2 regions of the Bacillus sp. 37MA genome follow, and region 2 is predicted to be linked to the other one. Evidence: riboswitches for the same ligand, from Rfam matches in the RefSeq annotation. Region 2 holds a riboswitch; the other holds the start of a gene.
The links. Region 2 has a riboswitch for cyclic di-GMP ahead of A3M5_RS0105220 (hypothetical protein). Riboswitches for the same ligand answer to the same signal wherever they lie in the genome.
Positions count from the first base shown of each region.

Region 1: another riboswitch for cyclic di-GMP. It lies ahead of A3M5_RS23555 (putative bifunctional diguanylate cyclase/phosphodiesterase); the one in region 2 lies ahead of A3M5_RS0105220 (hypothetical protein).

Region 1 covers NZ_KB889752.1:242,353-246,573, forward strand. The annotation lists gene A3M5_RS0101355 (DUF2268 domain-containing putative Zn-dependent protease) at 1-95, shown strand, start outside; gene A3M5_RS0101360 (class I SAM-dependent methyltransferase) at 119-826, opposite strand; cyclic di-GMP riboswitch class I at 1,301-1,387, shown strand; gene A3M5_RS23555 (putative bifunctional diguanylate cyclase/phosphodiesterase) at 1,684-4,020, shown strand; cyclic di-AMP (ydaO/yuaA leader) riboswitch at 4,177-4,221, shown strand, end outside.
Region 2 covers NZ_KB889752.1:934,947-939,167, reverse strand. The annotation lists gene A3M5_RS25710 (hypothetical protein) at 253-396, shown strand; gene A3M5_RS0105225 (helix-turn-helix domain-containing protein) at 714-1,283, opposite strand; gene A3M5_RS0105220 (hypothetical protein) at 1,286-1,609, opposite strand; cyclic di-GMP riboswitch class I at 1,662-1,748, opposite strand; gene A3M5_RS25195 (hypothetical protein) at 2,303-2,470, opposite strand; gene A3M5_RS24395 (YjcZ family sporulation protein) at 3,261-3,368, shown strand; gene A3M5_RS0105200 (GerAB/ArcD/ProY family transporter) at 3,715-4,221, opposite strand, start outside.

The DNA of each region.
Region 1 (4,221 bases), 690 kb from region 2:
CTTATCAAATGCTTCACGGTCCTTTTAAGAATAACGAATTGTATGCCAAAACGTCTGAAGAGTTGATCGCTGGATCTAAGTTTCCGTATAAGTGACTAGTTAGGAAGAAATAAAAAAATTATTTGAAGCCACAACGAAACACACGAAAGCCAAGAGGGACAGTGGATTGATGTATAAAAGAGTGGTGATTATCCCATAAATCATACCATTCATCGCTAAGATTCTTCGATGGGTTCATATCGGTAATTTCCGTTTGGATGAGTTCAGAAGAGGGGGTTATCATGTCGATATGTGTAAATCCGATCTGTTGCAGTTTCACTTTCCACTCCTCTTCACTCAAAACTTCGTGTATGCCGTATAGGGTGCGCACTTTTTTTTGTACTTTTCTTGATAGTGGCTCTTCCGCTGTCATTTCAATAAGGATCATACGCCCATCCCTTTTTAATAATCTGAATAGTTCATTTAACGTCTTAGAAATAGTAGTAAACGTAATAACGGATTCCGCTATAATGAAATCAAAACTATTGTCTTTAAAATGTAATTTTTGTGCATCTCCTTCGATCACTTGTACTGTTGACTCTTGATTCTTGAAGCGTTCTCTTGCTTTTTCAAGCATAATGGGGTGATTATCTACGGCTGTCACTTGACAACCATATTTTTGATTTAGAAAAGCTGCTGTTTGTCCAGTTCCACAGCCAATATCTAAAACTGAACTGCATGGATGGATGATTTCATCTTGCAATAGAAGTTGTGTTAAAGGAAAACCACCAGGATGCGCTCCACCAATTCCAAAATAGGCTAATAAATCTAGATAGTTATGGCTCATCAAGTATCCCCTATTCCTAAAAATTTTTTGCTAGTAGTGGTACTATATATCAACTTATGTTGAACCTTAAGCGAGGTGCATGTGAAAATAATGGATTATTTTAAGTTCCACTGGCCAATCGATTTGTTTCTCTTCAAGTAAAAGAACCTAATACAACGCTTTTCAAAGATGTGTGATCTGTTTCAACTAAGTTTTCGAGCAGGTTTTTAATTTATGTCTACAGTTCGGTTTTCCCCAATGTCCTTTATCACTCCTGAAAGGTTTGTCCATAAACTCGTAGGTAGTAAGAATACTTCTGAGAAAAGTAGATTATACTGGTTTTGGTATTGAATATAAGATTATTATGTATATAGTTAGATCGACACTAAAGGAAAAACTATATAAAAAAATCAAGTTGCATCTCTATGTAAAAATGAATATAATCGGGACATAAGAGAACGATTATTCCTATTTTCACGTTATAAATAGGAAATTCTACGATAACGGCAAACTTATCGAAAGGTAAGGACGCAAAGCTACGGGTCTAAGGCCGTTAAAAGCTATGATCGCCGGGTTACCGAAAAGAATTGGAGATATTTAAAAAGGAACGATTTACATTTTTTTGTGATTATATCCCTTATTTGTATGCGCCCACCAATCTTTTTGGTGGGTTTTTTGTAGTTGAAATTAACAAGGTAATGGAAGACTTAAACAAATTTTAAATTGACGATCTTTTTAATAAGACGAAGAAGTGTACACGGATCTAAATCTTGTTTTATCAAAACCCAATTGTTCTTTTTCTTCATTGATATTCTTAAGAAAAGAGATTTGTCTAGCTATGCCTTCAGGGATAGCCTTTAATATGGAGGTATGAAAAAGTGACTACATTACTACGACAACCTGTGATGGTTTTTATAATAGCCATTATCATGTTATCTTATATTTGGATTTATTTCTTTCAAAACGATGAAATTATCAGAGAAACAGGCGTGTTCGTTCTGCAACTTATAGGAGTATCAGTGAGCTTTATTTGGGTGTATCAAACTTATGATTCATTAAAAAAAGAAAAGGACAAGGAAAGTAATTTCTGGCTATTGATAGGAATAGGTATGGTTCCTTATGGTGTAGCTTGGCTTATTTCGGGTTATTATCATCTACTTTTGCGAACAAACGCTCCTTATCCTGGATTTGATGATTATTTATGGATTCTCGCGTATTTGATTTGGATCATTGCTCTAATCTATAAACTGAAATTAGTTTTAAAGAAAACTGAAATTACTCGGTTCATATTTGATATTAGCATTTTTATGATTGTAATAATTTCTTTAATCTGGGAATTGCTTTTATCTAACGTTTTCCTTAATTTAAGTGGTAACTTCTTAACCGATGCAATTGGTATTGCCTATCCGGTGATTGACCTTACGTTGCTATTTGTTACTATTTTATTGTATTTTACTACCAGAAATAATGTTAGAAAAACGATTTTTACTTTTATTTCAATTGGCTTTACTTTTCAGATAATTGCTGATTTTATTTATGTTTATCAATCTCTCAATGGGTCGTACATAATTGGAGGTTGGATTAATCCTCTTTGGAACTTGACGTTGCTACTAAAAGGGGCTGCTGGTCTATACATTTTACATATTAAAAAATCATCAATACATGAAGAGGGATATTTTACTAAGATTAAGCACCATGATATTCTTTCGTATATATTGCTCTTGTCATTTCTAATCTATATGTTTTGTTACTCTTTTGATCATTTTGTTTTTATAGAGTATGCTTTTTTTATTGTTATATTTATGGTGATTACTAGACAGGTTATCGTACTGTTCCAGAAAGAAACAGCATTAGAGGAACTTAATGCTCTTTCAAAAAGTTTAGAAAAACAAGTAGAAAATAAAACACAAGAGTTGCAAAATGCTCTTAATAAAGTAAATAAAATGGCTAAATATGACAACTTAACAGGTTTACCGAACCGTTATATGCTTAATGAATGTCTTGACGAAACAATTGAGCGATGTAAGCAAAATAACAAGGAACTAGCCATCATGTTTTTAGATCTAGATCGATTTAAGATCGTAAATGATACAATGGGGCATCACACGGGCGACCTTCTTCTAATAGAGGTTTCCAAAAGGTTAAGACGTAGTGTAAGAGAAGATGATATTGTGGCACGACAAGGAGGCGATGAATTCATCATTCTACTTGAAGATATTGATAAAGATAGTGTGGCGCAAGTAGCACAACGAATTATTGATGAGTTTGTTCCACCATTTACCTTAAACAATAAAGAATTTTTTACAACGACGAGTATTGGAATTAGTATATTCCCTAACGATGGTCAAAATCAGGTAGACATCATTAAAAGTGCAGATAAAGCCATGTATTTAGCAAAAGAACGTGGCAAGAACAACTATCAATTTTATCGTGTAGTTAGTGATACTGTAAATCGAAAAATGATGTTGGAAGAAGGGCTGAGACGTGCCATTGAAGAAAGTGAACTGTATTTACATTATCAACCGCAAATTGATTTAAAAACAAGTGAAATGGTTGGAATAGAAGCTCTTTTAAGATGGGACCACCCCGAACTAGGAAAAGTTTCCCCGAATGAGTTTATTCCAATAGCAGAAGAAACGGGTCTTATCATTCCGATAGGGGAATGGGTTCTACGAGCAGCTTGTAAACAAAATAAAACGTGGCAAGTGGAGGGTTATCCTCCTATTAAAGTAGCTGTTAACGTATCTACTTATCAACTTAGGAGTCGTGATTTTCTTGAGTATGTAAAACAAGTTTTACAAGAAACAGGGTTACAGCCAGAGTTTCTCGAATTAGAAATTACAGAAAGTCTCATGCAAAATTTAATGGAAACTAGGATCATCATAAATAAACTAAAAAAGATAGGGGTAAACATAGCAATTGATGATTTTGGAACAGGTTATTCGTCATTGAGTGTTCTTAATCATTTGCCAATTGACGTGATCAAAATTGATCGAACATTTATTAACGATATGTTAACGAATTCAAATACCAGTGCATTGGTGAAAACAATGATCGAAATGGGGAAAAATTTAAACATTAAACTTGTAGCAGAAGGAATTGAAAGCGAAGAACAGAGAATAGTTCTAAAAGATTTAAAATGTCAAATAGGTCAAGGCTACCTTTTTAGTCTACCTATACCAGTTGAAGAGATGGAAAAATTATTAAATATGTAAGTTCTGTCAATTTCAATATCAGGCCTGAGATTCAAAATTATATATACATAAATATTGCGTTCATATATTTCAATTAAAGAAATCTATTTTTTTCTTTACAAACATTCATTTCGGGAGTATAGTAGCAATCATCAATTTAATATGTATATTGAATCATACCTAATACCGCTTAATCCATTGGAGTGGGGGACCCAATTTCGT
Region 2 (4,221 bases):
AGTATACCAAGCTGGCGCCGCTTCTGATCCGATCACCCTGCTTACGTATCTAAACATGAAACGAGGAAAGTATTAGCCTTTCCTTTTATTTAAATAACTGGCTAGTTGAATATAAAACTGAACGAGATTGACTGGCTGCTGCCGGTCCTTTTTGTATACTTACCTCTTTTAGTTGACAAAATAAGTCCAGGGTGGCTATACACTCGTAAAAGACAAAAAGGGAAAATAGAAAATAATAAGGAGTTGTTCTATTTGAACCAAGATAATGTGAATGCTAGGAAAAAGATTCAAAATACTGTGGATGAATTAAAGAAAAAAGGGATTCCGCCAAGAGCAGCAACATATGCAGCGTCAATGGGTTATTTAAGAGCTTTTAAAAAAGACAAATTATCATAATAAAAATCGCCCGTCTACTCATGACGAGTAGGCGGGCTGTTTGTTATTCTTCTTTTCGAATGAACGGATTCAATCCGACTTTCTCTTTAATGAGAGATATTGAAAAAGAATAGATGATTTAATAAACAAAAATATCATTTCCTTTAATATTTAATTTTTGTTATTTTAACACATACCCTCTATTTTTCTGCACAAGAAATTATTCCGAAAAATAAAAGTAATTAAAAATTTACCCTGCTCACATATATAGTAACTGTACAACAAAAAAGAGTACTCACGGAATCTGTACTCTTTTCTATACGCTCCAAACCTTACTATTAGCTATTTTGACATCGTGCGTAACGACGCTCAACGCTAACTCTGCTTCTATTCAGCTTTTCGGCAATCTCTTTGAAACTTAACCCTTCTTTTTTCCACTTTAAAAGGAGTTCAATTTCTTTTGTTGTCCAACGTTTATATGTCTTTATTTTCTTGTCTGTACTAGTCTGACGAGCTTCATCTATCCAATCTGGTTCAGGAGGCAGGGCATGTTTTTCAATGATACTGAAATCGATTTTCTCTTGGTTTTGTTCAGCCCATTTCCAAAAAGAATGAACGTCAATTAAGTAAAATTTTCGTTTATAACATGTTATACGCGATGTTGATTCAAGTCCATGAAACTGAATCCAATTGTATACTGTTTTTCTGTCCACATTTAACGCTTCAGCTAACTCACTACTAGTTAAGAAGCCCGTAGCGTTTTTAGTGTTCCCCAGGCCCAGTCTCTTTAATTTCAACGAAATAGCTGTCTCACTTCGATTAAGTTGGCTTGCGATGGCTGATAAGGAGCAGTTCCCAACCCGTTTTTCTAAAAAGTAAACATCTTTATCTGTCCATTTTCGTCTCATCCTTATTGCCCTACTCTTTTACCTTCGTAAATGGATTGGAGTCGGCTTTCTGCTTGTTGAAAATCCATCGATAAACTAGTCAAAAAGGCTAACATGTTATCTTCTTCTGAAAGTTTGCTCATCGAACGAAACACATTAGGTTTCTGCTCTTTTATCAATGTCATTATTTCAATAGTAGGTAACATTTTCCCGCGAGCATTTACCCTTAAAAAAGATCGCAAAAACCTTACAAATACTGAAGTCGAATCAAAGTCATCCGGATAGTTTTGTAATAACAAAAAAAACTTTTCAACGTTCATTTTTAATTCATTTTTTTCTCCCCGCATTTTTCACCCTACCTTAAACAGTTATTGATCCAAATACGGGGTTAAAGCCCTATTTGGCAACCTGGCTGTCATAATTCACCAGAACATTAGACCCATGGCTTTGCGTCCTTACCTTTCGATAAGTTTGCCTTTTTCATTAAGAATTTATATACATTAAATCATGTCGAATAATGTCACGTCAACAAAAATAGTAATTATTTCAATTATTAAAGTTCATTTTACTCATTATTTATTAAAGTATATTTACTCATTTATAGGAGACTTATTGGTTCATTTAATAAGAAATTCAGCTATTGTTACTCATTTTATGGGGGAGATACATACCAAAGGTACTCTATAGTCTATTTTACATGTCTTAAATACTGTTGACTGATCGCCGTATAAAAATTGACAACGTTACTGTAATAGAACCATATTCCTATACAATGCAGAAACTTGACTAAACTTCCTTTTCCTGACGACACAAAGTAACCTTTCTTATGAAACAAGAAAAAGGCTGCCGTTTTTCCGATCTTCAATTTTCTGCTCCGCCCGCTCTAAATTCGCCTGGACAGGAGAAATCTCGATCTTTTTGTATAAACTTTTCTAGAATGGGTATACTGTTTTTATACGACGGTTTCCCGTCATATCCCAACCCTATTTTGTCATTTTTCAACTCTTTTACAGTCAGGTATTAACCTGGCTATTTTTTGTTTAAAACTCGACTGCCACTTTGATTTTCATCGGGATTTTCTGCGCCAACCGTGCTATTCTATGTCCTACTTCAATGAGCTCTTTCACCCGATCTTTCGCTTCATCTAGCATTTCAAAACTTTCAATGTTGTATGCACAAAATCCACCTGGAACAATTACAAAATACATGCCAATTCCCCGTTAACAAGTCTATTATCATATCGACTATATCCAGCCGACTTTCTTTGTTGCTTAATTCATTCATATTTTTCATAGCCCCTGTGATGATCCGCCGCCGTGAATAAAAACTGCCACTTCATGCTGTCCGGAAGCCTGGCCGTCATCGATAATTCCTGACATCGAGCTTCCTCCCTTTTTACCTCGCAATCAGAATCCCATTTCTCTTTTCCCTCTGGTGTTTCCATCCCGAAGCTCGTAACTCTAGTATTTCCAACTTGCTCAAATGCCCTACGATAATCGTCTTCTTTTCAAAAGAGCAGATAGCTACCTGCATTGTGTGTATGTCATTTTTAACAAATTTAAAATCTCACCCATGATGTTTGTCCGTTTCCAAATCGCTTCATAGTGCATCTATTATAGTAAACAAGGAGGTGTTTTGGATGTGTCGTCCTATTAGACCAATAATTTGTCCCCCAAAGTGTGTATTTCATGATTCCTACATTAAACGCGAGGTTCCTGTCATTCACCCAATCGTGAATGTTAATCGGCAGCATATTGTTAACGTTCCTCGCCATATTTATCAGCCTGTGACAAGAAACGTCGTCGTAGATCCGGGCTATATGGATCCATCACAATGTCACATGGATCCATCACAAAATTACATGAATCCATCACATAGTCACCGTAATCACTCACATGGCTGTAATCGTTGCAGATAACACTTTTTGATTTTTATAGAACCATTCGTACAAGACTCGGCTCTATTTTTTCATACTATATTTAAAAAGAGGTGATAATTATGAGTTGTGAAAAATCTGGTGGATACGGCTCTAGCTTTGTGCTAATTGTTGTTTTGTTCATTTTGTTAATCATCGTTGGCGCATCTTTCATGGGTGGCGGATACTGACTGCTAGGAAGCAACCTATTATCCGTAAGACCTTTTTGAATTAATCTAGCTTTTGCTTTTGCTTTTGCTTTTGCTTTTGCCTCCTCCCCCTGCTGTAGCCACCTATCTAATATTGAGCGACTGTATGAAGTAAATACAGCCGCTTTTTTTAATTCAATATTTGTGAACGTTTTACGCATCCTGCAACATTTCGCCCCATCCTCATTGCTTCATAGTTTGTTCGAACTGTGACATAAAATGTTTAGTTTTTAACACTATAATGTTTTTCCCCGTTAGGTCTAAGTTATAGAAACACACACTCCGAATGACGATAACGAATAATGGATAAAAAGGGAACCTATTCTTTCTATGCTGCTTTCTTTCTGTTTTTGAAAAAAGCAATGATGAGAAGAAGAATAGGAATGATGACTTGGAACGAGGGTTCGAAATACCGAGAGAAAACCTCCCTCCATTGTTGAACATATTCTATATAATTGCTTGCAGTGACCATGGATGCAAGTAAAATGACTATGCCCATCGGATAAGCAAGACGGGAAGGATGTTTCACATGAAATAAATGAGACGCTCCCATCACCGCCGCATAGAAAGAGATACTTATGTTTAAAAAACCGCCGATCATCACAAATAGGATAAAATAAATATCCAAACGCTCCAAAAATCCGGCTACTTCAATCGACTGGATCGAAGCTAGAGAAGGAAATTGTGCATGTGAAGTAAGATCAACACCGAGAACACTTATGTTACCTGCTGCGACAAGGGCCAATAGAAGGCCACTCATGCCCATTGCCCATAATCCGGTGCGTTTCACTTTTTCATGTTCCTTGACATAAGGAAAGATCATCGCAAAGACGAT